Regions from separate parts of the Arthrobacter sp. LT660 genome, predicted to be linked through region 3. Evidence: riboswitches for the same ligand, from Rfam matches in the RefSeq annotation. Region 3 holds a riboswitch; each other region holds the start of a gene.
The links. A riboswitch is a leader RNA that binds a small molecule or an ion and turns the genes downstream of it on or off. The one in region 3 is predicted to bind thiamine pyrophosphate.
Positions count from the first base shown of each region.

Region 1 (7,501 bases), 430 kb from region 3:
CGACCCCTCCGTGACCGTGAACACTGCGAGGTCCAACAGCACGGCGCCCGAGTCGTTGCCCACCAGCGCGGTGCCCCATGCGCCGAACATCCCGGCGACCAGCAGCGGCCAGGCCCGAGCGAGGAAGCGCGCGATGGTGATGCCGGCGAGCGGCAGCAGGCACAGCGTCACCAACACCACGAGTCCGGCGCTCACGAAATCCAGGGTCGCCACCAGCGGGATGGTCGCCAGCGCGACGGCGCCGAGCTTCGCCAGCGGATTGGAGCGGCCGAGGAGACTGGTCCGGCCGGACGCAGTGGGCTCCAGCAGGCCGGGTCGTCCGACGTCGGCGCCCCCCTCCACCGCGGGCGGACCGGCGCCGAGGGTCTCCACGGCCAGCGTGCGTGCGCCGAGTGCCGCGGCGAAGTGTTCGTCGTGGGTCACGGCGACGACCGAGGCTCCCGCCTCCAGCTGCTCGCGCAGCAACAGCGCGAGTTCGGACCACGTGTTCATGTCCTGGCCGAACGTGGGTTCGTCCACGATCAACACCGACGGCCCCGCGGCGAGCACGGTGGCGACCGAGAGCCGGCGTTTTTCGCCGCCGGACAGGGTGAAGGGGTTCGCGTCGGCCAGGTGCCGCAGCCCGAGGCGGTCCAACAAGCCATCGACCCGTTCGGCGATCTGATCGTCGCCGAACAGCGGAATCCGGCTCCCCGACACCCGCGCCTGCCGCGGACCGAACGCGAGCTCCTCGCGCACCGTGGCCGCCACGAACTGGTGTTCCGGCTCCTGGAAGACGGTGCCGATGCGGCTGACCAAGTCGGCTGCCTTCCACCGGTGGGGACGCTCGGCGAGGACGGTGGAGTTGGCCCTCGCCGAACCCTCCGGCGGGTCGCCGGGCGAGGTGAGCGCCGGCGTCGCGACGACGCGTCCCGAGCGTTCGGGAAGGAGCCCCGCGAGCGTCAGGGCGAGTGTGGACTTGCCGGAGCCGTTCGCTCCGGTGATGCAAAGGGCCTCCGCGGCGCCCAGTCGCAGGTCCACTCCGGCCAGTGCCACAGGGGCGCCCGCGGTCCGGGCCACGGACAGCAGCTCGGTGCGCAGCAGCATCTCCCCGGCCGGGCGCGCGCCGGCGTCGTCCGCCATCGCCGGGAGCACCGGGAGCGCCGGGAGGATCGGCACGTGGCCGGGAACCCACACGCCGGCGCGGATGAGATCCTCGCGCACGGGGCCGGGGGCGAACAGTTCGGCGGGAGTGCCCTGGTGCGCCACGCCTCCCCCGGGCTCGAGGACCACCACGCGGTCCACGTGCGGTGCCCAGGCATCCAGGCGGTGCTCGACGATGACGGCCGTCGCCCCGGTGAGTTCCAGTGCCGCCACCACGGCGTCGCGGACCTCGCGGACGCCCGCGGGATCCAGGTTGGCCGTGGGCTCGTCGAGCAGCACCAGACCGGGCCGCATGGCCAGGATCCCGGCGAGCGCCAGCCGCTGCTTCTGGCCGCCGGAGAGGGAGGACGACGGATGGTCGAGCCCGACCCGCAGCCCGACGGCGTCCAGCGCCTCGGCGACCCGGGGCCAGATCTCATCGCGCGGCACGGCGAGGTTTTCGGCGCCGAACGCCACGTCGTCGCCGACGCGCGCCTGGACGACCTGCGTCTCCGGGTCCTGCTGCATTAGCCCTGCGCGGCCCGTCGACGCGTGGGCCGGGCGGCCGTCGACCAGCAGTTCCCCGGCGGATGCCGTGTCCTCGTCCGCGTGGAGCACGCCGGCGAGGGCGTGGAGCAGGGTGGATTTGCCCGCGCCCGATGGCCCGGCGAGCAGGATCCGCTCCCCCGGCCGGATGTCCAGGTCGAGCCCACGCAGGGCGTCTCGGGTGCGGTCGGCATGCCGCCAGCCCCAGCCCCGGGCGCTCACCGAGGCGGGCGCGTGCCCGGCGACGGGCCGCGTGCCCGGCGACGGGCCGTGTTCGCCACGCCGCTCCGCTTCGTGGCCGGCGGCACCGGCGTCGTGCATGTGGGTGGCCATGAGGGGACCTACCGGCTAGCCCCGGGCCGGTTCCTGTCCGGCCTTGCGGGAGGCGAGGGCGGACAGCGCACCGGTGCGGGCGAGTGCCCGGGTGGCCAGCCAGGACAACAGCCCGGCGATGACGATCCCGGAGACGGTCATGCAGCCCACGTAGACGAGCTTCATGGCGGCGGTGTATTCGGGGAACCAGTTGAAGACGAACGCGTCGTTGATTCCGCCGAAGAGGCCCGCCGCGGCGCCGGCGAGGAGCGCGGTCACCAGGCCCCAGCGCCGGTAGAGGAACGCGGCGAACACGAGTTCGGCGCCGAGGCCCTGGACAAGCCCGGACACCAGCACGGTCCAGCCGTATTCGGAGCCGAGAAACGCGGACACGACGGCGGCGACGGTCTCGCAGAACAGGGCCGCGCCCGGCTTGCGGATGATCAGCGCGCCCAGCACGGCCGGGAAGAGCCAGAATCCGGCCACGAGCGCCGAGGACGGCGGGAAGGCGACGAAGAGGAAGTCCAGCGCGTGGTGGATGGTGTTCCAGCCGAAGAAGATGACGCCGGAGGCGACGGCGATCACGGCCGCGACGACGATGTCAACGACGCGCCACGAGGCGCGCGCGTTGCGGGGGTTCTGCAGGGTGGTCATGGTTTTTCCTCCTTGAGGGCAAGGAGGGGAGGAAGAGTCGACGGCGCGCTCACCCTGAGATCTCGACTCCCTTCGCCGGTACTAGCCGGAGCAGGTTCGAGGGTCTGCGTCGAAGCGCACTCTCAGCATCAGTTGACCGGGCCGTTGGGCACCGATCGTGACGCTCCCCTGTCGTGGTTGTTCAGTGTCCCCAGTCTAGCCCCGCGTTATGCTGGGCAGGTAATCACGCCGAACGACGGGAGCACTGCACGTGAACATTCTGCTGAGGGTGGGCGGCACCATCATTTCGCTGGTCGCGGGGCTGGCCGGCGCCAAGGTCGTGGACGCGGTCTGGACGAAGCTCACGGGCAACGAGCCGCCGAAGGCGACGAACCCCAAGACGCAGGCGGAGGCGACGCTGCGCCAGGCACTGGGCTTCGCCGTGATGTCCTCCGTGGTCGCGGCCGTGATCCAGGTGGCGACCAACCGCGGGACGCAACGCGCCATCGCGCGGTTCAACCGCACCCTCGACGAGGTCTAGAAGACGTCTAGGGGCTGCCCGGCGGGGTCTCGCGGCCGCCGGCGTTGCCGTCGGCGGCCCGGGCCACCACCTCGTCGAGGTCGTCCAGCACCAGCGTTTCCTTCTTGAGGTGCCTGGTCCGGTATCCGGATCGACCGACCATGTGTGCGCTGACTGGTGCCGTCAGCAGCTGGAGCATCCACGCCAGGAACAGCGCGGGGGCCACGGACCACGAGCCCATCTGCAGGCCCACGGCCGTGAGCATCAGCAACAGCCCCAGCACCTGCGGCTTCGTGGCTGCGTGCATCCTGGACAGCAGGTCGGGAAAGCGGAGCATGCCGATTCCGGCGGCGAACGACATCAGCGCGCCGACGACCAGGAAGACGGCGGACACCACGTCCACGGGGGTTCCCCACAGCGAATTGTCCATTAGGAGTTCCTCCGGTCCGTCACGTAGCGCGAGATCGTCACCGAGCCGATGAAGCCGATCACGCTGGCCGCCAGGACAAACGGCAGGTGGTCGATGTGGTGGTTCGCGGCCATGTCGATGCACAGGGCGGCGACGACGATGGTCAGGAGCACATCCAGGCCGATGACCCTCTCCAGGATGGAGGGGCCGCGGGCTATGCGGACGAGGGCCAGGGCCGCGGCGGCCGCGATCAACAGTCCCGAGGCCCATACGGCGATGTCCATGATCATGCTGTCCTCCCGCGCTTCGCGCCGGCCTCGGCGCCGTTCTCCGCCTCGAGCGAGGCAAGTTCCTCGCGCGTCCCCATCACGCGAATCAGCCGCGCCTCGGTGGTGCGCGCCTTGCGGCGGAAGTCCTCCGCCTCCTCCCGGGTGTTCACGTCCAAGACGTGGAGATACAGGGTCGCGTTGGGACGGTCCACCTCCACGGTGAACGATCCCGGTATCAGGGTGAGGACGTGGGAGACCGTGGTGATCATCAGGTCCTCGCGGCTGCGCAGGCCCACCCCGACGACGGCGCTGCGCACCTTGGGGCCCTTGACCAGCGCGGTGCCGAGGACCTGGAAACTCGCGACGGCGATGTCCCACACGAACCGCACGGCGAAGAGCGCTGCGCGCCAGACGTTGAACCGGCCGCTGAGCTCCACCGGCGGCAGCCGGAACGCGGACACGACGCCGAGGGAGATCAGGAACCCGAACACCAGGTTGCCGATGGCGAAGTCCCGCCAGAGCGCGCCCCAGACGAGCACCATCCACACCAGCAGCGGCAGCTCCACCATGAAGCGCGCACGCTTGCGGCGGCGGGATGCGGCGCCGGGGGTGCGCATGCCCAGTGCGGACGGACGCGTGGGAGTCACGGTGCCACTCCCGTCACGGGTGCGTTGGGCTCCGAGGCGGTCCCCAGCACCGCCGAGATGTAGTCGTTGCGGTCCATCATGTTGCGCGCCGCCTGCTCGCTGAGTCCGAACAGCGGGCCGGCGAACACCGTCAGCGACAGGCCCAGGACCACCAGGGCGGCCGTCGAGCCGACCATGGCGCGGGGGAGGAGATCGATGTCGCCGCGGTCGCTGAACCGGCTGGCGGGATGGTCGGCGACGTGGCGGTAGGTGGTCACGCGCCCGCCGTCGGCCGCGCCGACCAGGAGCAGCGGGTCCGGGTCCTCCGCGTCCTCCGCCTTCCGCCAGAACGCCCGGTTCCAGACCCGCGCGACGGCCAGCAGGGTCAGCAGCGACGTGGTCACGGCCCCGCCCAGGAGAACCCAGGCCAGCGGTGTCCCGAGTTCGATCCCGCCCTGCAGCAGCCCCAGCTTGCCCAGGAAGCCGGAGAACGGCGGGATGCCGGCCAGGTTCATGGCCGGGAGGAAGAACAGGACGGCCAGCACCGGGGAAAGCTTGGAGAGCGATCCGAGCCGGTCGGCGTTCGAGGTCCCGGCGCGGCGTTCGATCAGGCCCGTCACGAGGAACAGGGACGTCTGGACGATGATGTGGTGGGCGACGTAGTAGACCGTCGCGGCAAGCGCCGCCACGTTGCCGATGGCGAGCCCGAACACCATGAAACCGATGTGGCTGGTGAGCGTGAAGGAGAGCATGCGTTTGATGTCCGCCTGCGCGATGGCGCCGAGGATCCCCACGATCATCGTCAGCAGCGCGACCACCATCAGCACCGAGTTGATGCGGTCCCCGGGGAACAGCAGGGTCTCGGTGCGCACCATGGCGTAGATGCCGACCTTGGTCAGCAGTCCCGCGAACACCGCGGTCACGGGCGCGGGGGCCGTCGGGTAGGAGTCCGGGAGCCAGAACGAGAGCGGGAAGACCGCGGCCTTGATCCCGAACGCCACCAGGAGCATCAGGTGCAGGATCATCTGGGTGCCCGGATTGAGGTCGTTCAGCTTAAGCGCGAGGTCCGCCATGTTCACCGTTCCGGTCGCGGCGTAGATCATGCCGATCGCGATGAGGAACAACATGGAGGACACCACGGACACGACGACGTACGTCACGCCCGCGCGGATCCGCGCCGTCGTTCCGCCGAGGGTGAGCAGGACGTAGGACGCCGTCAGCAGTATCTCGAAGCCGACGTAGAGGTTGAAGAGGTCGCCGGCCAGGAACGCGTTGGAGACGCCGGCCACCAGAATCATGTAGGTCGGGTGGAAGACGGAGACGGGGCCGTCCTCGTCGCCGTCGGCCATGCCCTGCCCGGTCGCGTACACCAGCACGGCGAGGCTGACCGCCGTGGAGACCACGAGCATCAGGGAGGAGAACTCGTCGACCACCAGTGAGATGCCGAACGGCGGGGCCCATCCGCCGATCAGGACGGCCTGCGCTCCGTGGCCCCAGGCCGCGGTCAGCAGCCAGACCTCGAGCGCCAGGGTGATGACGAGCGTGGAAATCGTGGTGATGCGCTGGATCCGCGTATGGCGGCGCAACACGAAGGCCAGTGCCGCGCCCAGAATCGGAAGTGCTACGGCCAATGGCGCGAAGGCCACGGCGGCCAATGGTTCGGTCATCGTGCCTCCCTGTTTCTCCCGTGGTCGTCTGTTCCGGCGCTTTCCTCCGAGGAGGCCTGCCGCCGGTCGGATTCGTTTGCCGACCGGTTGGCGTCCGCGGTGGCCCGCGAGGCGGCCTCGTCGGTGTCCTCGCTGAACTCCGTGGTGTCCGCGGGGACCTCCGCGTCGTCCTCGAAGTCGAAGTGGGACTGCTCGGCGACGCGGCGGTCCTCGAGGTCGTCCACCACTTCGTCCCGCCGGGCGATGACCCAGGACCGGTAGATGATGGCGAGCATCAGGGCGGTCACGGCGAAGGTGATCACGATCGCCGTCAGGATCAGCGCCTGCGGCAGGGGGTCGGAATACGCGTCCGCGGGAGTCTCCGGGTCGTAAAGCGGGGCGAGCCCCGGCAACCCGCCGGCGATCAGGATCAACAGGTTCGCACCGTTGCCGATCAGCAGCAGGCCCAGCAGGACGCGCGTCAGGCTGCGCTCGAGCAGCAGGTAGATGCCGGCGGCGAACAGGACGCCCATGACCAGCAGGAGGGTGACGTTCGGTGTCATCGGGCCACCCCCTCCGTCTGCGGGGCCGCGGGGTTTTGGGGCTCTTCCGGGGTGGCGCCCTCGGAGCGTTCGTCGATCTCGGAGCCGAGGCTGCGCAACACGTCGACGACCAGGCCGACGACCACCAGGTACACGCCGACGTCGAAGATCGTCGACGTGACGAACTTGTGGTCCCCGAACACCGGCAGCGAGAACTCCAGGGCGGCGCTCTGGAACATCTGCCCGCCGAAGAACAAGGGCACGACGCCGGAAAGCGTCGCCGTCGCCAGCCCCATTCCCAGGAGGGTTCCGGGGCTGATCGGGGTCGACTCCGCGAGCTCGAACCGCCCGCCCGCGAGATAGCGGATGGTCAGGGCCAGCCCCGCGAGGAGGCCGCCGGCGAAGCCGCCACCCGGGGTGTTGTGCCCGGCGAGCAGCAGGTAGACCGAGAAGAGGATGAGGGAGTGGAAGATGAGCCGGGTCACCACCTCGAGGATGATCGACCGGCGTTCGGGGGCCAACGTGCGGCCCGCGACGATCCACGCGTCCTTGGCCGACTTGGCGAAGTGGCGGGCGATCGCCAGCGCGGCGGCGGATCGGTTCGGCGCGTGGATGTGCTCGGATCCGCGGTCCACGGATCCCGGCTCGACGTCCTCCACGGGGCGCTTGTCGTCGCCGCGTCCGCGGACGTAGATGAGGCTGGCGACGCCGGTGGCCGCGGCCGCCAGCACCGTGAGTTCGCCGAAGGTGTCCCAGACGCGGATGTCCACGAGGGTGACGTTGACGATGTTCTTTCCGGCGCCGCCGTAGTACGCGAGCTCCGGGAACGCCAGCGAGACGGGGTCCGCCGTGCGCGAGGCCATCGCGATCACCGCG
Region 1 is NZ_CM149651.1:1,901,644-1,909,144, forward strand. Features, by position in the region: gene AC0QSG_RS08810 (ATP-binding cassette domain-containing protein) at 1-2,001, opposite strand, end outside; gene AC0QSG_RS08815 (ECF transporter S component) at 2,017-2,634, opposite strand; TPP riboswitch at 2,685-2,814, opposite strand; gene AC0QSG_RS08820 (DUF4235 domain-containing protein) at 2,885-3,154, shown strand; gene mnhG (monovalent cation/H(+) antiporter subunit G) at 3,162-3,563, opposite strand; gene AC0QSG_RS08830 (MrpF/PhaF family protein) at 3,563-3,832, opposite strand; gene AC0QSG_RS08835 (Na+/H+ antiporter subunit E) at 3,829-4,428, opposite strand; gene AC0QSG_RS08840 (Na+/H+ antiporter subunit D) at 4,455-6,104, opposite strand; gene AC0QSG_RS08845 (Na(+)/H(+) antiporter subunit C) at 6,101-6,646, opposite strand; gene AC0QSG_RS08850 (Na+/H+ antiporter subunit A) at 6,643-7,501, opposite strand, start outside.
Region 1: it holds a riboswitch for thiamine pyrophosphate, as region 3 does, so the genes downstream of both, AC0QSG_RS08815 (ECF transporter S component) here and thiC (phosphomethylpyrimidine synthase ThiC) in region 3, are expected to answer to the same signal.

Region 2 (7,501 bases), 130 kb from region 3:
CCACGGCCTCCACGAACGTCCCGGGGTCCACCGCCCCGCCGCGTTCCACGAACACGCAATGCGGGGACAGGCATCCTTGCTGGTCGTACTGCGAGGCATCGTGCGCCACGCGTCGGGCGGTCTCAGCGTAGCGGTTCAGCGCCAGGGCTTCCCGCCCGACGACGGCGAAGCTCATCTTGTGCCCGTGCGGCACGAACGGCATGCCTGCGGGCAGGCGCTTTGCGACGCTCTCGATGGCCAAGCGGCCACCGGTCGCGGTCACGGCCCCGGAGTGGGCGAAGGCCGCCTGTTCAATCGCGTCGTCCCCGCCCGGCCAGTGCAGGATGGACAGGCACGCGGCGAGGGCGGGGTCCTCCTCGGCCAGGCTGCGCGCAAAAAGCACCGCGAACAATGGTTCCCCGGACGCGGATTTTCCCAACGTCGCCGACTTCACCAGAAGCGCGCACACGAGGTTCCACACCGGCAGCCCCGGAACGTTGCCGGCGAAAAACTGCGTCGTCAGCCCCGGTCCGTAGGCGCGGGAACGTCCCTGCGCCCGGTTCGGCTGGAAGCCGTCGAGCACCAACGGGTTGTCGAAGTCCTGGGCGAGGAAACGCAGCAGTCGGTCTCGACGAAAGGTCTTGAGGTAGTCCTTGAGCCCCCGGCGCACCATGTCCGGCGAATACCCGGTCACTGTGGGCAGCAGCTCCTCGGCCTGCCGCCGCAACGGGTAGTCCGGATCAGACCATTTCGCCACTACCCGTCCGAGCACTTCGACGATCTCCATGACCGGACGCTCGGCCAGGCAATCGACCTGGGCTTGGAGGAGCCGCCGACACACGAGGTCCACCAGAGCCGGAGTCACGACCGGCATGCGGAGATCGACGGCGCCCCACGAGCGGGTTTCCCACCCGAGGCCGTCGAGCTCGGACTGGCTGAGTTGGGGCAGGAAGAAGCCATCGACGGCCGGCCCCGCGGCGGGCGGGCGGCCGGTGGGCGGCGGGACTTGCCGTTGTTCGGCGGCGGTCATGGCGATCAGCTCCGGTTCGCGCCGAGGATTTCGTCCAAGGCGATCGAGCACCCGCGGGATTCGGTTCCCTCGGCACGGCCACGGAGGACGAATTCGATCGCGGCTTCCCGACCGGGATCCGGTGCGACCAGGTGGCCGACGTCCTCGGCCAGAACCGCTAGGCACGATCCCCGGTTGGCCAGATCGTAGTGGACAATCAGGCCCCTCTGCCCAGGCTCCACGGACGCCCCGGTCTCCGGGTCCACCACACGGATCCGCGTCCACGCCGGGACGCCCTTGCGGCGGGTCCGGACGCCGGTTCCCTCCCAGCCGTCGCGGAGTGCGGTGTCGTAGTACTGGGAGCTGATCTCGGTCATCCCGTAGTAGTTGACGCACCGGGACTCGGGAAGTCCGAGGAGCCGCCCGAACCGCGCGCGCAGGTCCTCGGCGGACACCTCCCGGGAGCGTCCCTTGTACCCTCCGGTGTCCAGCAGGCGGCTCCCCGCCGGCAGGCGGAAGGCAAGTCCCTCGTTGTCGAAGGCGTCCAGCAAATGCACGTAGGCGAAGGAGGCGCCCAGCAGCGCGACGGGCTCCCCCGCTTCCTCGGCCTCCCGCAGGACCGCCGCCACGCGCCGCACGTCGAGGCGGTCGTTCTCCATGAAGTGGGTGCTGCCCGCTGCCCCGAAGAAATCAACCAGGCGGCCGAAAAAGTACGCGAGCGAGGAATGCGGCTGCTCCCCGGGGCGGGCGTTGAGCACCAGCAGGCGGATGCGTTTACGGTCCGGCAGGAAGTAATGCTCAAATCCCGCGCGCAGCGACGCGTCGTACAAGTGGAGGTGCGGATGGTGGTTGCGCCCCCGCTGGGTGGGGTCGGTGCTGCCGCTGGTCATGAAGACCGCCGCCGCGTCCTCCGGTGGCTCGCACGCGAGAGTGAGCTGCTTGAACGCGGCCAACGGCACAGCGGGGATCTGGTCCCAGCTGGTGATCCTCCCCGGTTCCGCGCGGCGCGAGCGGCAAAAGCGCCGGTAGGCCTTGTTGTGGCGGTATTGGTGCTCGAACAACTCGAGCGCGAGTCCCCCGAATTCGACCTCCGCGTCGCTCCCGCCGGCCCCGCCCCCGCCGCCGGTTTCCGACGGTGCGGCACCGCGTTCGACGAATGCCTGGATCCGCAGATCCAGGCTGTCGCGTTCCACGGCCGCGGCCGGCTCCGCGTCGGCGGTCATCGGACCGTCTCCGGCGCATCGGCGGCGGACGGTCCCGGCCGTTGCGGCGACGTCAATGGCGTGGCCAACGCACCAATGCCCTCCATGTCCCGGCTCCGTCCGGACGCCAGGGAAACCACGACGGTGACCAGTGCGGAGGCGAACAGCGCGGCGAGGAACGGGGGAAGCGCGAGTCCCTCCGCGAAGGTCGCAACGGCAATGGCCTCGGGAAGGCTGCCGCCGACCGCGAAACCGTACCCGAGGGCGGCCACGAGGCCGGCCACCGAACCGCTGACCGCGCCGCCCGGCGTCGAACGGCGCCACAGCCCCAGCAACGCGGGCACGATGGTGGCCGCGCAGAAAAGGTCCGCTATGAGGAATAGACGCAGCACCGAGAAGCCCTGGAACGCGACGAGTACCGGGATGACCGTGAACACTGCCGTTGCGATGCGTCCACCGGTGAGCCCCATGGAAGGGGTGTGCGTGACGGCAACGGCGGCGAGTCCGTTCTGCAGCGTGTCCACGGTGGATGCCACCAGCGCGAGGGTGAGCATGAGGACCAGCGCGAGAACCCATTGGGGCTGGAAATCCAGCAGGGCGAAGAAGGGTGCGGGCGGTTCGCCGAGGGAGACGCCATAGGCCGCCGCGAGCAGACCGACCATGCCCGCGGCGAAAACGACGGGAAAGCGCGTCACTGCCCCGAGGACCGCTCCGCGGCCCAGCGCACGCCCGTCCCGGGCCGCCCACACCCGCTGCCAGTAGCCGTTGTGGAAGAGGGTGGTTGCCGTCACCGCCACGACGAGCGTCAGTGCCGCCTCGACGCCCGTCAGGTCCACGGCGAACAACGCCGGATCCATCGGCGCGGCTTCCCGCGACAGTCCGCCGAAGAGCAGTGCGCCGACGACTATCAGCAGGGGAAACAACAGCCAAGATTGCCACCGGTCGGTCCGGATGGAGGCGCGGAGGCCCCCATAGGCCGTATAGAGAACGGTGATGAGCGCGACCGCGGCAATGCCGACCCGCGGATCCATGCTGGACAGGCGTCCGAGCACGGCGCCGACGGCGGTCAGTTCAGCTGCCAACGCCACCAGCATGTACAAGACGGAGATGCCGAGCACGTAGACGTGCATGGTGCGGCCGTAGCGGATCCGAACGAATTCGATCAGGCTGTGCCCCTCGGGAACCAGCGCCCGCAACCGCCGTCCCACGAAGACGAGGCCGAACAGGGGAACCGTGATCGCCACGGCGTACCCCAGGACGCCGGCCAGCCCCACTGAAGCGCCGACCTCGGGCGCCGCGAAGAGTATCCAGGCCCCGACGCCCGAGGCAAAAAACGACAGCCCCAGTCCAAGTCCGCCCTGGCTGCCGCGTGCCACCGTGAACTGTTCGAGGTCGCGGTCCCGGCCCACGGCCAGCCCAACCCACGCGAAAACACCGAGAACGCCCGCCAGAATTGCGATGGTCGTGGAAACACCAAGCATGAATGCTCATCCCTTCGCCGGCATTACCCGGACAGGTTCATGCGGTCGGCGACGTCGTCATTCGCCCTCTCAGCCCGGTTCGTACCCGAGCTCCCGCTCTACACGACTCGACTGTAGTCGCGCCGCTGCCCGCCTCCAAACCGGAATTCGTCAAGCGTTCGAGGCTGTGGATCGGTTCGCGGGCATGTTACTGGCCCACGCGCCGCTGGCCGTTCCCGGGGACATCGAACCCCGAAAACGGCCAGCGGGCGCACCGCCGTCGCACTGTCTAGCCCGCGGGCGTGAAGTCCCGGACTCCGATGTAGTCCGGGCGCGGCTCGGCCGCGCCGAACGGCTCCACCAGGGTGTTCTCGACGCTGTTGAACACGATGAACACGTTGGAGCGTGGGTACGGCGTCACGTTGCCGTTGGAGGCATGCATGCAGTTCGAGTCGAACATGATCGCCCCGCCGGCCTTGCCCTCGAGGACGTCGATCCCGTATTCGTCGGCGAACCGGGTCAGCGTCTCCTTGTCCGGGGTGCCGGCGCCCTGCATGACCAGCGACGCCTTGTAGTTGTCCTCCGGGGTCTCTCCCCCGCACGAGATGTACTTCTTGTGCGAACCGGGCATGATCATCAGCGGCCCGTTGTAGGAGTAGTTGTCCGTCAACGAAATCGAGACGCTCACCGCGCGCGGGGTGGGCATCCCGTCCTCGGCGTGCCAGGTCTCGAAGTCCGAGTGCCAGGAGAACTCCTTGCCCTCGAAGCCGGGCTTGAAGTTCACCCGGGACTGGTGGATGTAGACGTCCGAGCCCAGGATCTGCCGGGCGCGTTCCACCACCCGCGGGTCGTTGGCGATCTTCCGCATGACCGCGCTGGTGCGGTGCACGTCGAAGATCGAGCGCACCTCCTGCGACTTCGCCTCGACGATGGTGCGGTCGTCGGCGCGGACGGTCGGGTCCTCGGACAGCCGGCTCAGTTCGCCCCGGAGCGTCTCCAGCTCGTCGGCGGTGATGAGCTGGTCGATGGCCAGGTAGCCCTTGGACTCGAAACCCTCGAGGGTCCCCGCGTCCATGGGACCGTCGGTGGCGGATCCCCAGACCACGGGACCGGTCCGGTCCAGCACCTTGTAGTCGCTGCCTGTTCGTGTTGGATACTGGTCGTGTAGGCGACTCAGTGTCTCCGTCATGTCCGTTCCTCCTCGGTTGTTGCCGGTCTGCGCCGTACCGCGCAGACACCAATGTGCCGGACCTTTCGGGCCGGCACATCGTTGCTGCCCAGCCTTGCGGATGGGCAAATCCTTGGGGGCGGTGCCCCGGCGCGGGTTATGAGACCGGCGCGGGCTCCTCGACGATCAGCGGGTAGACGCCGTTCTCGTCGTGCACTTCGCGGCCCGTGACCGGCGGGTTGAAGACGCAGGCCATGCGCAACTCGCTGGTGGCGCGCACCGTGTGCTTCTCGTTGCCGTTCAGCAGGTACATGGTGCCGTCGCGCAGGTCGTGGACCTCGCCGGTGGTCTCATCCGTCAGCGTTCCCTCGCCCTGGACGCAGTACACGGCCTCGATGTGGTTGGCGTAGTGGAACGTCGACGTCGTGCCGGCGTAGATCACGGTGTCGTGGAACGAGAAACCGACGCCCTCCCCGGACAGCACCATGCGGCGGCTGCGCCAGGTGTCGGACTTGATGTCGCGGTCGGTGTCGTTGAGATCGTTCAACTGGGTAACAAGCATGGTGCTCCTTTGGTTCTGGGGTGCCCGGGCCGCCGCGCGCGGCGGCCCGGGCAGGCGGGTTCCGGCGTCGTGCTAGACCGTGGCGAGCGCGGGGGCGCCCACGGCGACGCGCGTGGCGTCTGTCAGGATCTGCAGGCCGCGGTTCAGGTCGGCGTCGCTGATGGTCAGCGCCGGCATGAGCTTGAGGACCTCGTCGTCCGGTCCCGAGGTCTCCACCAGGAGACCGCGGCGGAACGACTCGGCTGCCACGAGCCCGGCGGTGGACTTGTCCGGGAAGCGCACTCCGGCGAGCAGGCCGCGTCCGCGGACGGATGCGCCTTCGACCGAGGCGGCCAACGCGTCCAGTCCGCGGTGCAGCGTGGCGATGGTGCCGGCGACCTGGTTCTGGAAGTCGTCGTTGGCCCAGTAGTTCTCCAGCGCCGCGGTGGCGGTGATGAACGCGGGGTTGTGGCCGCGGAAGGTGCCGTTGTGCTCGCCCGGGCCCCAGACGTCCAGTTCGCGGCGGAACAGGGTGAGCGCCATCGGCAGGCCGAAGCCGGAGATGGACTTGGAGAGGCACACGATGTCCGGCTCGATGCCGGCTTCCTCGAAGCTGAAGAACGTGCCCGTGCGGCCGCAGCCGGCCTGCACGTCGTCGACGATCAGCAGGATCTCGTGCTTCTTGCACAGGTCGGAGAGTCCGCGGAGCCAGCCTGCGCGCGCGGCGTTGAGGCCACCCTCGCCCTGCACGGTCTCGACGATGATGGCCGCCGGCTTGTCCACGCCCGAGCCGCTGTCCTCGAGGACGCGCTCCAGCCACAGGAAATCTGCCGTCTCGCCGTCGAAGTAGTCGTCGTACGGAATCTTGGAGCTGTTGGTCAGCGGGATGCCGGCGCCCTTGCGCTTCATCGAGTTGCCGGTGACGGACAGCGAGCCCAGCGTCATGCCGTGGAAGGCATTCGTGAAGGAGAGGATGTGCTGGCGGCCGGTGACCTTGCGGGCCAGCTTGAGGGCCGCCTCAACGGTGTTGGTCCCTGTCGGGCCGGGGAACATGACCTTGTAGTCCAGGTTGCGCGGCTCCAGGATGAGGCGCTGGAACGTCTCGAGGAACGTGCGCTTCGCCGGCGTCTTCATGTCGAGCGAATGCACGACGGCGCCGCTCGCCAGGTAGTCCATCAGCGGCGCCAGCAGCTTCGGGTTGTTGTGGCCGTAGTTGAGGGCGCCAGCTCCGGAGAAGAAGTCCAGGTAGTCGGTGCCGTCCTCGGCGGTCATGGTGCTGCCGGAGGAGTGCGTGAACACTGCCGGCCAGCTGCGGCAGTAGCCGCGGACCTCGGACTCGAGCGTCTCGAAAATATCAGTCATGGGAAATCCCTTCGGTGGTGGTGCGAGTGGCGCCGTGGACGGTGCGGAGGCAACGGCGTCGTACGGCGGTGGTGGAGTGGCGCGCGGCGCGGTCAGCGGGCGGATGCGCCGGTCAGCTGCAGTGCGCGCAGGTCCGCGTCGAGGCCGAGCGGGCCGATGCGGTACAGGTACTCGGTGTCGTGGCCGTCCGGGTAGAGATCCGGGGTGAAGAGCGGTTCGCGGTCGAAATCCGCTCCGTGGCGCTCGGCGAAACTGGTGAACAGGCGGTTGGAGGCCGCGTTGTCCGCCGTGATCGTGGTTTCCACGCGGTCGGCGCCGGCCCGGTGGGCCAGTTCGTCCAGCATGGCCGCGGCGAGGCCGCGTCCGCGCTGGCTTTCGTCGACCGCGACCTGCCACACCATCAGCGTGCCGGGCTCGTCGGGGCGCATGTAGCCCGTGACGAAGCCACAGGGTTCGTTGCCCGCGGTGGCGACGATGGACGTCGCCGCGAAGTCGCGGCACCACAGGAGATAGGAGTAGGACGAGTTGAGGTCCAGGACCTCCGTGTCGCGTGCCATGCGCCAGAGCGCGTGGCCGTCGGTGGTATCTGGGTGGCGGAATTCTGCCTCGTGCCTCGGACGTGTCTGGGGTTCTTCGAGTTGGTCAGCCATCTATTCCAAGGTAGCGACCTGTGTGAGAACATCAAGCCGGGTCCGGGGTATTTGACACCATTTGGCGATATTTCGGCGGCCCGCGGCCCCGTCGAGCACCCCCGGGGATCGCCGGGTTGGCGCGGCCAGC
Region 2 is NZ_CM149651.1:2,463,711-2,471,211, forward strand. Features, by position in the region: gene AC0QSG_RS11390 (acyl-CoA reductase) at 1-1,009, opposite strand, end outside; gene AC0QSG_RS11395 (LuxE/PaaK family acyltransferase) at 1,015-2,211, opposite strand; gene AC0QSG_RS11400 (sodium:solute symporter family transporter) at 2,208-3,671, opposite strand; TPP riboswitch at 3,664-3,778, opposite strand; gene thpD (ectoine hydroxylase) at 3,940-4,839, opposite strand; gene AC0QSG_RS11410 (ectoine synthase) at 4,976-5,380, opposite strand; gene ectB (diaminobutyrate--2-oxoglutarate transaminase) at 5,453-6,721, opposite strand; gene ectA (diaminobutyrate acetyltransferase) at 6,814-7,278, opposite strand.
Region 2: it holds a riboswitch for thiamine pyrophosphate, as region 3 does, so the genes downstream of both, AC0QSG_RS11400 (sodium:solute symporter family transporter) here and thiC (phosphomethylpyrimidine synthase ThiC) in region 3, are expected to answer to the same signal.

Region 3 (7,501 bases):
ATGTCCGTGACCAGGCCGACGAACCGGTTGCGGGCCGATGATCCGACGCGCGTGGGGTCGTCGGGAAGGTGGGACTGGTCCCTCGCCAGGCGGGCGAGCGCCAGGCCGTCGACGGCCAGCCGACCGGCGTCGTCGCGCTCAGCGGTCAGGGTGCCGTTCTCCGTCCAGCGCCGGACGGTGTCGTCGCTGACGCCCAGGAAGCGGGCGGCCTCGGCAATGCGGATCGTGGGCATGCACCCATACTTCCCTATTTGCGGATAGTTTGGGGGTTTTTCTCCGCACATCGGGAGATTTCGCCGGGTTCGATGCGGCTCACGATATAAGGGATGGCATGGAAGTCCGCATCGGCACGTCCGGCTGGAGCTACGCACACTGGAACGACGTCCTGTACCCGGCCGGCACCCCGGACCGGGATCGGCTGGCGCACTATGTGCGCCAGTTCGACACCGTCGAGCTGAACGCCAGCTTCTACCGGTGGCCCCGCGACCAGACCTTCGCCGGGTGGCGCCGGCGCCTGCCGGACGGTTTCGCGTTCACGGTCAAGGCGCCCCGCGGGCTGACGCACGCGAAGCGGCTCTATGCCCCAGAGGCGTGGACCCGGCGGATAGCGTCTTCCTGGCACGAGCTTGCGGAAAAGCGCGCCGTCCTGCTGGTCCAGTTGCCTCCGGGCATGGAGCGCGACGACGCCCGGCTGCACCATTTCCTCGACGGGCTGCCCGAGTGGATCCGGGTCGCGGTGGAATTCCGGCACGCCAGCTGGCACCACGCGGACGTGTACGCCCTGCTGGCCCGGCACGGCGCCGCCTACTGCATCATGAGTGGCGCCGGGCTGCCCTGCGTGTTGGAGGCGACCGCGCCGTTCGTCTACGTGCGCATGCACGGACCCGACCACAACCACCTGTACGCGGGGTCGTACTCGGAAGACGACCTGCGCTGGTGGGCGGACCGGATCCGGGAATGGCGGGCCGCCGGCAGGGACGTCTACGTCTACTTCAACAACGACGGCGACGGCCACGCCGTCCGCAACGCGGGCACGCTGCGCCACTTCCTCGGGTAGGCCTGCGGAACGAGGCCGCGGAGCCCCGCAGGTAGCGGGACCGCTCAGCGGTAGATGAGGTGGCCCCAGTCGACGGCGTTAGCCAGCGCGGGGAGCTCATCCGGGCCGCTCGATGACTGGGTAACCGGGGGGGCTCATCCCCGCAGGCGCGGGGAGCTCCTCTACCACCTCGGCCGCCGTGCCGCCGGTTTCAACTCATCCCCGCAGGCGCGGGGAGCTCCTCGCCAAGAGCCAAGAGCGGATGCAGGAGCAGGGCTCATCCCCGCAGGCGCGGGGAGCTCTCGAGGGCGCTGTCGAGGGTGGGTTCACCACCGGGCTCATCCCCGCAGGCGCGGGGAGCTCTTGCATGGCCTGGGGCATCAAGCGCGCGTCGTCCAAGCTTGGGAGCGACTGACAACTGATCCCCTCGCTGACGATCCGACGTGTCATGGGATGAAGGGTGATCTCGAGTTTGTCACCCATAAAGGAACGAAACCCCGCCGACGGCAGTACGAGCTGGCAAATGGCGCCAGAATCTGGTTCTACGTCGACGAACGCTCCGTTGTGCTGACCGACGCCCACACACACCATCCCAACGCCACCAAATAGGTCAAAAGGTCGATAACGGTGACCTGTCGCGGCGGTCCTATGCCCCGCCTGTCGGTGCCCACCGCCACTGGTTAGACGTTCGGCGAGCCCACCCCGATGGTCGGCTGCAGGTAGACGCTGCCGCCGGCCCCGGCGAACTCGCGGCTCTTCTCCTCCATGCCCTCGGAGATCCGCCGCTCGATGTCCTCGGCCAGCACCTGCTGGTCCGCGGCCGAGCCGAACTGCTTGCGGATGTCCTGCGAGATCCGCATGGAGCAGAACTTCGGCCCGCACATCGAGCAGAAGTGCGCCGTCTTGGCCGGCTCGGCCGGCAGCGTCTCGTCGTGGAACGCCTCCGCCGTGGCCGGATCCAGCGACAACGCGAACTGGTCCTTCCAGCGGAACTCGAAGCGCGCCTTGGACAGGGCGTCGTCACGCTCGTGCGCACCCGGATGGCCCTTGGCCAGGTCGGCGGCGTGCGCGGCGATCTTGTACGTGATCACCCCTGTCTTCACGTCGTCCTTGTTCGGCAGCCCGAGGTGCTCCTTCGGGGTGACGTAGCAGAGCATCGCCGTGCCGTAACGGGCGATCTCCGTGGCCCCGATGGCGCTGGTGATGTGGTCGTAGCCCGGCGCGATGTCCGTGACCAAGGGGCCCAGCGTGTAGAACGGAGCGCCGTCGCACAGCTCCTGCTGGCGCTCCACGTTCTCCCGCACCAGGTGGAACGGGATGTGCCCGGGCCCCTCCACCATGACCTGGACGTCGAACTCCCACGCCCGTTTCGTCAGCTCGGCCAGCGTGTCGAGCTCCGCGAACTGAGCGGCGTCGTTCGCGTCGGCGATCGAACCGGGCCGCAGCCCGTCGCCCAGGGAGAACGCGACGTCGTACCTGGCGAAGATTTCGCAGAGCTCGTCGAAGCGCTCGTAGAGGAAGTTCTCGCGGTGGTGCGCCAGGCACCAGCCCGCCATGATGGACCCGCCGCGGGACACGATCCCCGTGACGCGCTCGGCGCTCAGCGGCACGTAGCGCAGCAGCACGCCCGCGTGGATGGTCATGTAGTCCACGCCCTGCTCGCACTGCTCGATCACGGTGTCGCGGAAGACCTCCCAGTCCAGCTTCGCCGCGTCGCCGCCGACCTTCTCCAGCGCCTGGTAGATGGGCACGGTGCCGATCGGGACGGGCGAGTTGCGGATGATCCACTCGCGCGTGGTGTGGATGTCGTCGCCGGTGGACAGGTCCATCACGGTGTCGGCGCCCCAGTGGGCGGCCCACTGCAGCTTGTCCACCTCCTCGGCGATCGAGCTGGTCACGGCGGAGTTGCCGATGTTCGCGTTGATCTTCACCAGGAACGCCTTGCCGATAATCATCGGCTCCGACTCTGGGTGGTTGATGTTGTTGGGGATGATGGCCCGTCCGGCGGCGACCTCGCTGCGCACCAGTTCCACGTCGCATCCCTCGCGGAGCGCCACGTAGCGCATCTCCTCGGTGACGACGCCGGCGCGCGCGTAGTGCATCTGCGTCACCACGCGCCCGGGCAGCGAACGCCGGGGAACCGGGCGCGTGCCCTTCCATTCGGCCGATGCCGCGCCGCGGCGCACGGCCGACTTCCCGTCGTCGTACAGGTTGCGTTCGCGGCCGCCGTACTCCTCGGTGTCCCCGCGGCCCTCGATCCACGCTGCGCGGAACGGCGGCAGCCCCTCCAGCGGGTCGCTGCCCGGCCCCGCGGTGCGGTAGACGTTCAGCGGCGGATTCGGGTTTCCGTCCGGGGAATCGTCCAGGCTGATCGCCGTCACCGGCACGCGGATGCCGGAGTCGGCGTCCTCCAGGAACGCCGGCGAGTGGGCCGGGTGCTGTTCGGAGGCACGGTGGGTGGACTGGTTTTCTGCTGAAACGCTCACGGATGAGCCCTCACTTCCTACGCCGGCATGACCCGGACAGGTTCGACGGTCGCAGGCAGCGTCAGCCTGATCTCAGCCCTTGCCAGGGCACCCGTGTGGACGATGGCTAGCCTAGCCCACTTGGGGCGCCCGGGCCAACGGGCGCCCGATTCCGGAGCGAGGGCTCAGGCCGGATCCCCGGCGCCGTCCCCGTGCGGGAACTGCGGCACCTGGGGCGCCGTCGTCGTCAGATGCGCGACGGCGGGGCCTCCGACCGCCCGGTAGGCGTGTTCCGCGTCGCCCGGGAAACGCAGGAAATCGCCCTCGCCCAGGCGGCGGAGGTCCCCCACCGGACCGGCCTCCAGCGTCCCGGACACCACATACAACTGGTGCAGGGAGCCGAATCCGTGCGCCTCGACAACGTGGGCCTCCGACGACGGATGCAACCGGACCACGTGCGTCCGGACGTACCCCGACCCGTAGATCCGGTCCAGGTCCCTGATGTGCCCCGCATCAGCGGGCCGCCAGTGCGCGTCGGCGGCCAGCGACTCGTGGACGGGAGTCCCCCATTCGGTCAGCAGCCGCACAACGCTGACGCCGAGCCCGTGCCCGATGCTCTCCAGGGTCCCCACCGTGGGGTTCCCGACGCCGCCCTCCACCTTGGACAGGGTCTGCTTGGAGATGCCCGCCAGCGCCGCCAGCTCGCCGAGCGAGAGGTCGCGCTCCACGCGGAAACGGCGGATGTTCCGGGAGACGAGGTCGTTGGCCTGCACCCGTATAGTGTCACCTATAAGTGACGAACTGTCATGTTTGACACTTCGTCGACAGCACGGGAAACTAAAGCATGACCCGTAGCACCCCCGCGCCCCGCGACGACCGGACGGCCGTCGACAAGGCCATGTCGCTGCTCAACGCCTTCGGCAACGACGCCTTCGTCGGCGTCGGCGTCAGCGAACTCGCCCGCCGGGCTTCGCTGTCCAAGTCCACCGCCTTCCGGCTGCTGGCCACCCTGCAGAACAACGGTGCCGTGGAGCGCGCCGGCAACGCATACCGGCTCGGCAAGATGATCCAGGACCTGGGCTCGACGCAGGAGGACGCGCTGCAGGGTCGCATGCGGGACGCGCTCACGCCGTTCCTCGCGGACCTCTACGAACTGACCAAGCAGACGGTCCACCTCGCCGTCCTGCAGGGCACCGACGTCGTCTACCTCAATAAGCTCTACGGACACCTGCAGGTGCGCAGCCCCTCGCGCATCGGCGGGCGTGCCCCGGCCTACTGCACCGCCGTCGGCAAGGTGCTCCTGGCCTACGATCCCGACGCCGCGGACCAAGCCATGCGCTCCGAAATGCTGGCCTGGACGCCGGCCACCATCACGGACCCAGACACGTTCCGCCGCGAGCTCCTCGAGGTCCGCAACACCAACCTGGCGTTCGACCGCGAGGAGATCCTCACCGGCCTGAACTGCATCGCGGCGCCGATCTTCGGTCCCAACGGCAAGCCGGTGGCCTCGATGTCCGTGTCCGGGCCGGTCGGCAAGTTCGTCCCGGACTCGCAGGCCACCGTCCTGCGGAAGGTCTGCTACGCCGCCTCGCGCGCCGTGGCGGCGATCAGCGGGCAGCAGCACCAGGCCAAGCGGCAGGCGGCCAAGAGCGCCTAGCGCCGGACCGCCTAGCGCGTGGGGACGTCGTCGATCCGGCGCGACTCCTCGAGCACCCAGTCCGGTTCGGCGGCCATCAGGGAGACCGCCCGGTCCGGCAGGTCGACGTCGACGACGTAGCGGTAGCCGGCCCTCTCTGCACGCGCGATCTGCGCGACGTCCCCCTCCGGGGTGGAGACCACCAGGCGCCGGCAGGCCGGTTCGGCCTCCATGACGCGTTCGGACACCAGCTGGAGCGCCTCCGCAGGGGCGTCGGGCGACGGCACGAGCAGCCGGTCCCGCACGGAGGCCGGGTAGGCGGCGTCCAACTCGCTCTTGGCCACACGGACCACCGAGACGCTTCCCCGCGGGGCCCCGTCCTCGGTGACCGCGAACGTGGACTCGAAACCCGGCTCCGCGGAAACCGGGGCGGCCGCCCACGACGGCGGAAGCGCATCGGGCCAGCGCAGCTGGTCCACCTCGTCGTTGGCGTGGTCGTTGTCGGCGTGCTCGTCGTGGTCCACCATGCGGCTACTCCTCCTCGCTGACCAGGCGGCGGATGGCCGGCTTGTCCAGTTTTCCCGCCCCGTTGCGCGGAACCGCGGCGGTCAGCACCAGCTTCTTGGGCAGCTTATAGCGCGCGAGGTAAGTCGCGGTGAACTCGCGGACGGACTCGATGTCCGGCACGGACCCGTCGGCGCAACTCATGACCGCCACCACCGACTCGCCCCACTTCTCGTCGTCGACGCCCACGACGGCGACGTCCAGGACGCCCGGGTACTCCATCAGCGCGCGCTCGACCTCCGCCGGATAGACGTTCTCGCCGCCCGTGATGATCATGTCCTTCAGCCGGTCCACGATGTAGAAGTAGCCGTCCGCGTCCCGGTAGCCGATGTCCCCGGTGCGGAACCAGCCGTCGTGGAACGCGGCGGCTGTCGCGGCGTCGTCGTTCCAGTAACCGGGAGTGACGTTGGGCCCCTTCGTCCACATCTCCCCGGTCTCGCCTGGCGCGAGGACGTCCGCACCGGTCGCCGGATCCACGATCTTGACCTGGCTGTACGGCATGGGGATCCCGCAGGATCCGCCCTTCGCGTACGTCAGTTCCGAGGGCAGGTACGTGGCGAACGGGGACGTCTCGGTCAGGCCCCACGCCTGCTGCACGGCCACGCCCTTGTGCTCGTACTGCCTCAGCAGCACCGGCGGGACCAGATGTCGTGCGCCTCGAACTCCTTGGTCTGCTGCATCGCCGAAAGCTGCGCCGGGACCAGGAACGCCTGGGACACCGCGTACTCCTCGATGTCGCGCAGGGTCTGCCGCGGATCGAAGGTGCGGCGGAGCACCGTGGTGCCGCCGCGCACCAGCACGCGGATGGTCAGCGCGTTCAGCCCGCCGACGTGGAACAGCGGCGCGACCGCCAGGTTGGTGTCCCCGCGGCGCGTGTCCACCAGCGAATCGACGTTCACGGAGTTCCACCACAGGTTTCCGTGCGTGAGCTGCACGCCCTTCGGGACCCCGGTGGTGCCGGACGTGAACATCAGGATCGCCAGATCGTCCTCGGACCGTTCCACGGCCTCGGGCACCTCACCGCCGGCGGCGCCGAGGAACGCGGTCAGGGGCGTCCAGAACGACGCCGGCTCGCCCGCCACGGGCACGGCGGGATCGTTGTCCACGAGCACGAAGCGCTGCGTTCCGGCGTCGTGCCCGGCGAAGCCCGCCAGGGTCTCGACGACGTCCTGGTGGCAGGGCTCGACGACGACGACCGTGGGCGCCGAGCGCTCCAGCAGCACGCCGACCTCGCGCGGGGCGAGCCGGAAGTTCAGCGGCTCGAACACCCCGCCCAGCCACCAGGCGGCCAGCATGGTGGTGATGAACGTGGCGCTGTTCAGGCCCAGGTAGGCCACGCGGTCGCCGTCGGCCACGCCCTGCGCGCGCAGCGCGGCGGCCAGCCGGCCGGCGTCGCGGGCGAGTTCGCCGTAGCCGATCTCGCGCCCCTCGTACACCAGCGCGGTGGAGTCGGGCGAGTACGCGGCCTGGCGGAGCACGCCGCCGACCGGGTTGATGTCGATCCGGTTGCTCATAGCTGGTCGCCTCCCGCGGCCCGGTCCCCGAAACCGCGGACGGCGATGCCGCCGTCCGCGGGAATGATGGCGCCGGTGATGTTCCCGGCGTTGTTCCGCGATCCCAGCAGCACGTAGGAACCGGTGAAGTCCACGGGCTCCACCGAGGCGTCGTGCAGCGGGATCAGCGGGTTGTTGCCCGTGACCTCCGAGCGGGCGAACGAGTCCGCGATGGAGCGGCCGTCCAGACCGATCGACGCCGGTCCGCGCAGGTCCGTGTTCATGCCGCCGACCGCGACCCCGTTGA
Region 3 is NZ_CM149651.1:2,329,349-2,336,849, forward strand. Features, by position in the region: gene AC0QSG_RS10755 (TOBE domain-containing protein) at 1-233, opposite strand, end outside; gene AC0QSG_RS10760 (DUF72 domain-containing protein) at 332-1,057, shown strand; gene thiC (phosphomethylpyrimidine synthase ThiC) at 1,717-3,522, opposite strand; TPP riboswitch at 3,520-3,627, opposite strand; gene AC0QSG_RS10770 (helix-turn-helix domain-containing protein) at 3,687-4,274, opposite strand; gene AC0QSG_RS10775 (IclR family transcriptional regulator) at 4,346-5,158, shown strand; gene AC0QSG_RS10780 (GNAT family protein) at 5,170-5,664, opposite strand; gene AC0QSG_RS10785 (class I adenylate-forming enzyme family protein) at 5,669-6,334, opposite strand; gene AC0QSG_RS10790 (AMP-binding protein) at 6,325-7,215, opposite strand; gene AC0QSG_RS10795 (SDR family NAD(P)-dependent oxidoreductase) at 7,212-7,501, opposite strand, start outside.

Region 4 (7,501 bases), 320 kb from region 3:
GCGCAGGCGGCCCAGAAGCGCTGTTCCTCGGCGTTCGGCGCCAGCTCCGACGCCCGTGACAGCACCTGGGCGTACGTGCGCAGGTAGAGCGCGTCCTGCCCGAGGTAGTGCTCGAAGTCCTCCTGTCCCAGCGTCCCGTCCTTGAGTCCGCGGATGAACGCGAGGTCGTCGATGCCCGCCCGGATCCCGGCGATGTCCTCCCACCAGGAACCGAGCAGGGCGTCCGGGGTCGGCGGAACGCCGCCCTGCCAGAGCCCGGCGAAGTGGTTGACGGGGCCGTGTCCCTCGCCGGATCCGACGTCGAGGGCGTCAGCGGCCGCGAGCGCCTGACCGAGCCAGGCCTTGGCCAGGCGCAGTGCGTCCGGCCAGTTGCCCGTCCGCGGGTACAGCGTGGCGAGCGCCGAGGACAGCGAACAGCCCGTTCCGTGGGTGTTGCGTGTCGGCGCCCGTTCCCCGAGGACCTCCAGTACGACGCCGTCCGCGTCCACGAGCGCGTCGGGGCAGCCGCCGGGGTGGCCGGCCAGGTGGCCGCCCTTGGCGAGAACCAGGATCCCGAACTCGGCCGCGACGGAGCGGGCCTGTTCGAGTGCCCGTCCCCAGCTGGTGGCCAGGGGCGCGCCGGACAGCTCGGCGAGCTCGGCGAGGTTGGGCGTGGCGAGGTCCGCGAGGGGAAGCAGCGCGCGCAGCGCGGCCCCGGCGTCGTCGTCCAAGAGCCGGTCCCCGCTGGTGGCGACCATGACGGGATCCAACACCACCACCGGCCGCCCCTCCCCCAACCCCCGGAAGTGGACATCACCACCCTTAACTAACCCCCGGTAATGTCCACTTCGCGTGGTGGGGGGGAGGGATTGGAGCCAGGTGGACACCGTCCGGATGGTTTCCGCGTTGCCGAGCATGCCGATCTTGACGGCGTCGATCCGGATGTCCTCCGCGACCGCCGCCAGCTGGGCGGCCAGGAAATCCACCGGGGGGATGTGGACGCCGCTGACGCCGCGGGTGTTTTGCGCCGTCAGCGCCGTGATGGCGGTCATTCCGTAGCCTCCGCACGCGGCGATCGACTTCAGGTCCGCCTGGATTCCGGCGCCGCCCGAGGGATCGGACCCGGCGATGGACAGGATGTTGGGCACGGCGCTCATGCGCGCTCCCCCGATCGGCGCGCGGCGCGGGCCGCCTCCCATTCTGAACGCAGCGATCGCGCGGCGGCGGCCGGGTCCTCCGCCGCGCAGACCGCACGGACCACCGCCATGCCGGACGCCCCCGCGGAGGCGACCGCGCCCGCGTCGCCGTGGCCCAGCCCGCCGATGGCCACGCAGGGCAGCGGCGCGGCGGCGACGAACTCCGCCAGCCCGCCGAAGCCGATCGGATCCGGGTGGTCCTTCTTCGTCGGCGTCGGCCGAACCGCACCTGTCCCCAGGTAGGAGACCGTGCCGGCGGGCATGGTCGCGAGGGCTTCCAGCTGGGGCAGCTTCCCCGAGCTGAGACCGAGAATCGCGTCCGGGCCGATCAAACGGCGCACCAGCGGCGCCGGCAGGTCCGACTGCCCGATGTGCACGCCGTCGACGCGGGCGCCGGCCTCACGGGCGGCCAGGTACACGTCCACGCGGTCGTTGACGACGAGCGCCGCGCGGCCCGCGGTGAGCTCGGAGCAGGCCACGACGTCGTCGAGGAAGGCGCGGGCCGGGACGTCCTTGCACCGGAGCTGGACGATCGTCGCCCCTCCGTCGACCGCCGCGGCGACGATCTCCGCCAGCGGGCGCCCGTTGGTGCTCCCCGCGTTGGCCACCAGGTAGAGCGAGAGGTCGAACGCGGCGCTCATCGCAGCACCGCCCGTTCCGCGAGCTGCTCCGGCGTCGTGGAGGACAGTGCGTCCAGAAATGCGACGGCGAAGCTCCCCGGACCCGTCGCCGAGGCGGCCGCGGCCTCCGCGGCCACCGAAAAGAACGCATGCGCGGCGACGCTGCCGGCGAATGGATCGTCCGCGGCCGCGGCGAACGCGGCGACCAGGGCGCCCAGCGCGCAGCCTCCGCCCGTGACGCGCGTGAGCAGCGGGCTGCCGCCGTGCACGCGCACCGTGCGCTCGCCGTCCGTGATCAGGTCGACCGCGCCGGAGACTGCCACCACGCCGCCGGTCCGGCGGGCCAGCGCGGCAGCCGCGCCGGGCGCCGCGTCGACGTCGTCCGTCGCGTCCACGCCGCGTCCCCCCGCGCCGACGCCGGCGAGGGCCATGATCTCCGAGGCATTGCCGCGCACGACGTCGGGGCGCAGCTCAACGAGCATGCCCGCGAACCCGGTGCGCAGGGCCAGCGCGCCCACGGCCACGGGATCCAGCACCCAGGGCGTGCCGGATTCGTGCGCGGCGCGGGCGGCCTCGAGCATGGCCTCGCGCTGCTCGCGGTGCGGGGTCCCGAGGTTGACCAGGACTCCGGAGGCGAGGCGGGCGAACTCGGCGGCCTCGCCGGGAACGTCCACCATGGCCGGGGCGGCGCCGGCGGCGAGGAGGACGTTGGCCGTGAAGTTCGCGACGACCGTGTTGGTCAGGCACTGGACCAGCGGCGCCGTGGCGCGCAGCCGCCCCAGGTGGTTCGCGGCCGATTCGGGCGAGACGACGGGTGGAACAAGGTGTGAAGGCGCAATGGAATCCATGGGCGACATCCCTCCGCTAGTACGAACTAGATCAGGTGTGTACGGGTGTGATCTCAGTCCCTGGCGGACACCCCGTGTCACTGCAGGCGAGCTTACCGTGTTCCGCCCGTGAACTCCCTCGTGCTCGGGCGGATGCCGAAACGGCTAGGTTGATGACCATGGGTCTTTTTACACGCACCAAGCCGCGTCCGCCGCGCGCGGACACCGTCGCGGACGTTTCGTCGGCGGACCCGGACGCCCCGGTCGTCCCCACCGTCGCGGAGACCGTCACCCGGCTCCGCGACTCGGCGTCCACGCAGCTGGCCCACCCGCGGAGGTTCCGTGCGGGGCAGCTGCGCGCACTGGAGCGCATGCTCGACGCCCACGAGGGCGAGTTCCTCGAGGCGTTGGCCGCGGACCTCGGCAAATCGGCCGTCGAGGCGCACCTGACCGAATTGGATCTGGTGCGCGGGGAGATCGACCATGCGCAGCTCCACCTCACCGAGTGGATGGAGGCCAAGGGCGTCCGCGTTCCGCTGGCGTTCCAGCCGGCGTCCGCCAAGGTCGAGCCGCAGCCGTTGGGCCTGGTGCTGGTCATCGGTCCGTGGAACTACCCGGTCAACCTGGTGTTCGCGCCGCTGGTGGGCGCGCTGGCCGCCGGGAACTGCGTGGTCCTCAAGCCCTCGGAGCTCGCGCCGGCGACGTCGGAGCTGATCGCGCGACTGGTTCCCCGGTACCTCGACCCCCGCGCCGTCGCCGTCGTGGAAGGCGGCGTCGAGACCAGCCAGGCGCTGCTGGCCCAGCGGTGGGACCATATCTTCTTCACGGGAGGCGAGCGGGTGGGCCGCATCGTGGCCGAGGCGGCCGCCCGCCACCTGACGCCGACCACGCTTGAGCTGGGAGGCAAGAGCCCCGCCGTCGTCGTGGACGGCAACCCCGCGGCGATCGCGCGCCGCATCGCCTTCGGCAAGTTCCCGAACGCGGGCCAGACGTGCGTGGCCCCGGACTACGTCCTGGCCGTGGGGACGTCCGCGGACGGGCTGGAGAAGCACCTCCCCAAGGCGATCGCTTCCTTCTACGGTCGCAACCCCGCGAAAAGCCGGGACTACGGACGGATCGTGAACCGCCCCGCGTTCGACCGGCTCGCGGGGTTCATCGAGGCGGCCGCGGGCGGCGCGGGCCGCATCGTGAGCGGCGGCGCTTCGGACGCCGAGTCGCTGTTCATCGAGCCGACCCTTCTGGCCGACGTCGACCCGGCGTCCCCGGTCATGACCGAGGAGATCTTCGGGCCGGTCCTGCCGATCGTGCGTGTGGCCTCGTTCGACGACGCGGTGCGGTTCATCAACTCCCGTCCCTCCCCGCTGGCGGCGTACCTGTTCAGCGAGAAGCCCCGGCTGCAGTCCGCCTTCGAGGACCGCGTGCGTGCCGGGGCGATCGGGCACAACGTCTGCAACGCGCACCTGGCCATCCCCGCGCTCCCGTTCGGCGGCGTCGGCGCGTCCGGGCACGGGAGCTACCACGGGCGGGCGGGGTTCGAGACGTTCAGCCAGTTCCGGTCCGTTCTGTCGAAGACGGCCGTGGTCGATACGCTCCGGGCCGTGTACCCGCCGTACGGGCGGCTGAAGGCGGGGCTGCTGCGCCGGATCCTCTAGCGCGGCCGCGAGGGTGTCGAGCGTCACGACGGAGACGGGAACAGGCCGGTATTGCATGCGGTTGCATATTGTGGAAGATCGATCGGCCCCCGCGCCGGTTCCCCAAACCAATAGGAGCATCCCCATGGCAACCACCGTCCTGACCCTCGTCGGCTCGCTGCGCAACGGATCCACCAACCGTCAGCTGGCCGAGGCCACCGCCGCCAACGCGCCCGAGGGCGTGGAGGTCAACGTGTTCGAGGGCCTCGAGAACCTGCCGTTCTACAACGAGGACGTCGACATCGAGGGCCAGGTTCCGGCCGCCGCGGCCGAGCTGCGCGCCGCCGCCGGTGCCGCGGACGCCATGCTGCTGGTTTCCCCGGAATACAACGGCACCATGCCGGCCGTCCTGAAGAACGCCATCGACTGGCTGTCCCGCCCGTACGGCGCCGGCGCCATGACCGGCAAGCCGGCCGCCGTCATCGGCACCGCGTTCGGCCAGTTCGGCGGCGTGTGGGCGCAGGACGAGGCCCGCAAGGCCGTCGGCATCGCCGGCGCGACCGTCCTCGAGGACGTCAAGCTGTCCATCCCGGGTTCCCTGGTCCGCTTCGCCAAGACCCACCCGAAGGACGACGCCGAGGTCGCCGGCCAGGTCGCCGCGGTGCTCGAGGGCATCCGCGCCGCCGCCGAAAAGAACTAGCGCGACCGAAAAGAACCAGCAAGACGCCGGCGCCCGCCGGCGCGGAAAAGGCCGGTCCCCACGGGGCCGGCCTTTTCGTTGTGCCCGGTTCCCGGGCGACTAGGCGATCACGCCGTCGACCAGCTTCTTCGCCTCGGCCTGGACCTGCGCGAGGTGCTCGTCGCCCCGGAAGGACTCCGCGTAGATCTTGTAGACGTCCTCGGTCCCGGAGGGGCGGGCGGCGAACCAGGCGTTTTCGGTGGTCACCTTCAGCCCGCCGATGGCCGCACCGTTGCCGGGTGCCTCGGTCAGCTTGGCGGTGATCTCCTCCCCCGCGAGCGTCGTCGCGGTGACGTCCGAGGCCGACAGCTTGCCCAGCGCGGCCTTCTGCTCGCGGGTCGCCGCGGCGTCGATCCGGGCGTACGACGGCGCGCCGAACTCCGCGGTCAGTTCGCCGTACCGCTGGCTGGGGGACTTGCCGGTGACGGCCTGGATCTCGGACGCGAGCAGGGCCAGCAGGATGCCGTCCTTGTCCGTGGTCCAGGGGGTGCCGTCGAAGCGCACGAAGCTGGCCCCGGCCGACTCCTCGCCGCCGAACACGCCGGTTCCGTCCAGCAGGCCCGGCACGAACCACTTGAAGCCGACGGGCACCTCCACCAGCTCGCGTCCGAGCGATGCGGCGACCCGGTCGATCATCGACGAGCTCACCAGCGTCTTGCCGACGCCGGCGCCGGAGGGCCACTGCGGCCGGTTGCGGTAGAGGTAGTCGATGGCCACGGCGAGGTAGTGGTTGGGGTTCATCAGGCCGGCGTCCGGGGTGACGATGCCGTGGCGGTCCGCATCGGCGTCGTTGCCGGTCGCGATGTCGTACAGGTCCCCGCCGTCGCGCACCTTGCCGATCAGCGAGGCCATGGCCGAGGGCGAGGAGCAGTCCATGCGGATCTTCCCGTCCCAGTCCAAGGTCATGAACGCAAAGCGGGGATCCACCTCGGGGTTGACCACGGTCAGGTCCAGGCGGTGGCGCTCGGCGATGGCGGCCCAGTAGTCCACGGAGGCGCCGCCCATCGGGTCCGCGCCGATGCGCACGCCGGCGTTGCGGATGGCGTCGATGTCCAGCACCGAGGGCAGGTCGTCGACGTAGCCGGCGAGGAAATCGAAGGTCCCGACCGATTCGACGGCCTTGGCCCGCGCCAGCGGGATGCGCTTGACGCCCTTGAGGCCGCCCTCCAGCAGTTCGTTGGCGCGGCCCGCGATCCAGCCCGTGGCGTCGGAGTCGGCGGGTCCTCCGTGCGGCGGGTTGTACTTGAAGCCGCCGTCGCTGGGCGGGTTGTGGGAGGGGGTGATGACGATGCCGTCGGCCCGCGCGGCGCCGCCGTCGCGGTTGTGGGCCAGGATCGCGTGGCTCAGCGCCGGCGTCGGGGTCCAGGCGTCGCGCGCGTCCAGGAGGACCCGGACGCCGTTGGCCGCCAACACCTCCAGGGCGGTGTCCTGCGCCGGGTCCGAGAGCGCGTGGGTGTCCTTGCCGACGAAGATCGGACCGGTGATGCCCTGGCCGGTCCGGTATTCCACGATCGCCTGGGTGATGGCCGCGATGTGGTTCTCGTTGAACGAGCCGTTCAGGGATTTTCCGCGGTGTCCCGACGTGCCGAAAGCGACGCGCTGCACGGGATCGGACGGATCCGGAATGATGTCGAAGTACGCGCCGCGCACCGCGTCGACGTCGATCAGGTCCTGGGGGAGGGCTACTGTGCCCGCTCGGTTCGCCATGGGTACAGCTTTACAGATCCGCCGCCAAAGTCGGATGTGTGCGGGAACATTTCGCCATCCTAGAATGGGTGCGTACAGCGGGGACGAACAGCGAGGACGCGGGGACCATGGGCAACGAGCAACAACGGCCGTTCAACGATCCGAGCCACCCCTCCTGGTACTCGGAACCGGGAGGTCCCGCGCCGCAGAATCCGTACGCCGCCCAGGCGCCGCAGCAGCAGGCCCATCCCGGCGTCTACCCCGGCGCGTATCCGGCCGCGGAACCGAAGACGCTGAGCATCGTCGCGCTGGTGTTGGGCATCGTTGGGCTCGTAACCGGCGGGTTCCTCCTCCTTCCGCAGATAGGCGCGATCGTCGTCGGGCACATCGCCCTGCGCCGGGAGCCGGAGGGCCGCGGCATGGCGATCGCCGGGCTTGTCCTCGGCTACCTCGTCGTGGTTCTGGGGCTCGTGCTCCTGCTGCTGCTCGTGCTCTTCCTGCCGGTCATGTCCGCCATGTCCGGGGACTTCACCTAGCCGCTTCGAGCTGCGCCGCCAGTCCCAGCAGCCCGGCCTCGGCGCCGGCGCGGCCGATCAGCTGCACCCCCATCGACAGTCCCGCCCCGGTGGACAGCGTGGGCAGGACGATGGCCGGCACGCCGGCCACATTCACGATCGACGTGAACGGCGTGTACTGGCACTGCAGGCGGTAGTCGTCGTCCGGGGGATGCGAGTTGTAGTGGCCGATCGGGCGGGGCGTCTGCGCCAGGGCCGGCGTCAGCACGGCGTCGTACCGTCCCCATTGCGCGCGCGAGTCCTCGGCG
Region 4 is NZ_CM149651.1:2,651,352-2,658,852, forward strand. Features, by position in the region: gene AC0QSG_RS12350 (bifunctional hydroxymethylpyrimidine kinase/phosphomethylpyrimidine kinase) at 1-1,136, opposite strand, end outside; gene thiE (thiamine phosphate synthase) at 1,133-1,816, opposite strand; gene thiM (hydroxyethylthiazole kinase) at 1,813-2,643, opposite strand; TPP riboswitch at 2,635-2,728, opposite strand; gene AC0QSG_RS12365 (aldehyde dehydrogenase family protein) at 2,802-4,274, shown strand; gene AC0QSG_RS12370 (NAD(P)H-dependent oxidoreductase) at 4,399-4,953, shown strand; gene pgm (phosphoglucomutase (alpha-D-glucose-1,6-bisphosphate-dependent)) at 5,053-6,699, opposite strand; gene AC0QSG_RS12380 (DUF4190 domain-containing protein) at 6,807-7,214, shown strand; gene AC0QSG_RS12385 (amidase) at 7,207-7,501, opposite strand, start outside.
Region 4: it holds a riboswitch for thiamine pyrophosphate, as region 3 does, so the genes downstream of both, thiM (hydroxyethylthiazole kinase) here and thiC (phosphomethylpyrimidine synthase ThiC) in region 3, are expected to answer to the same signal.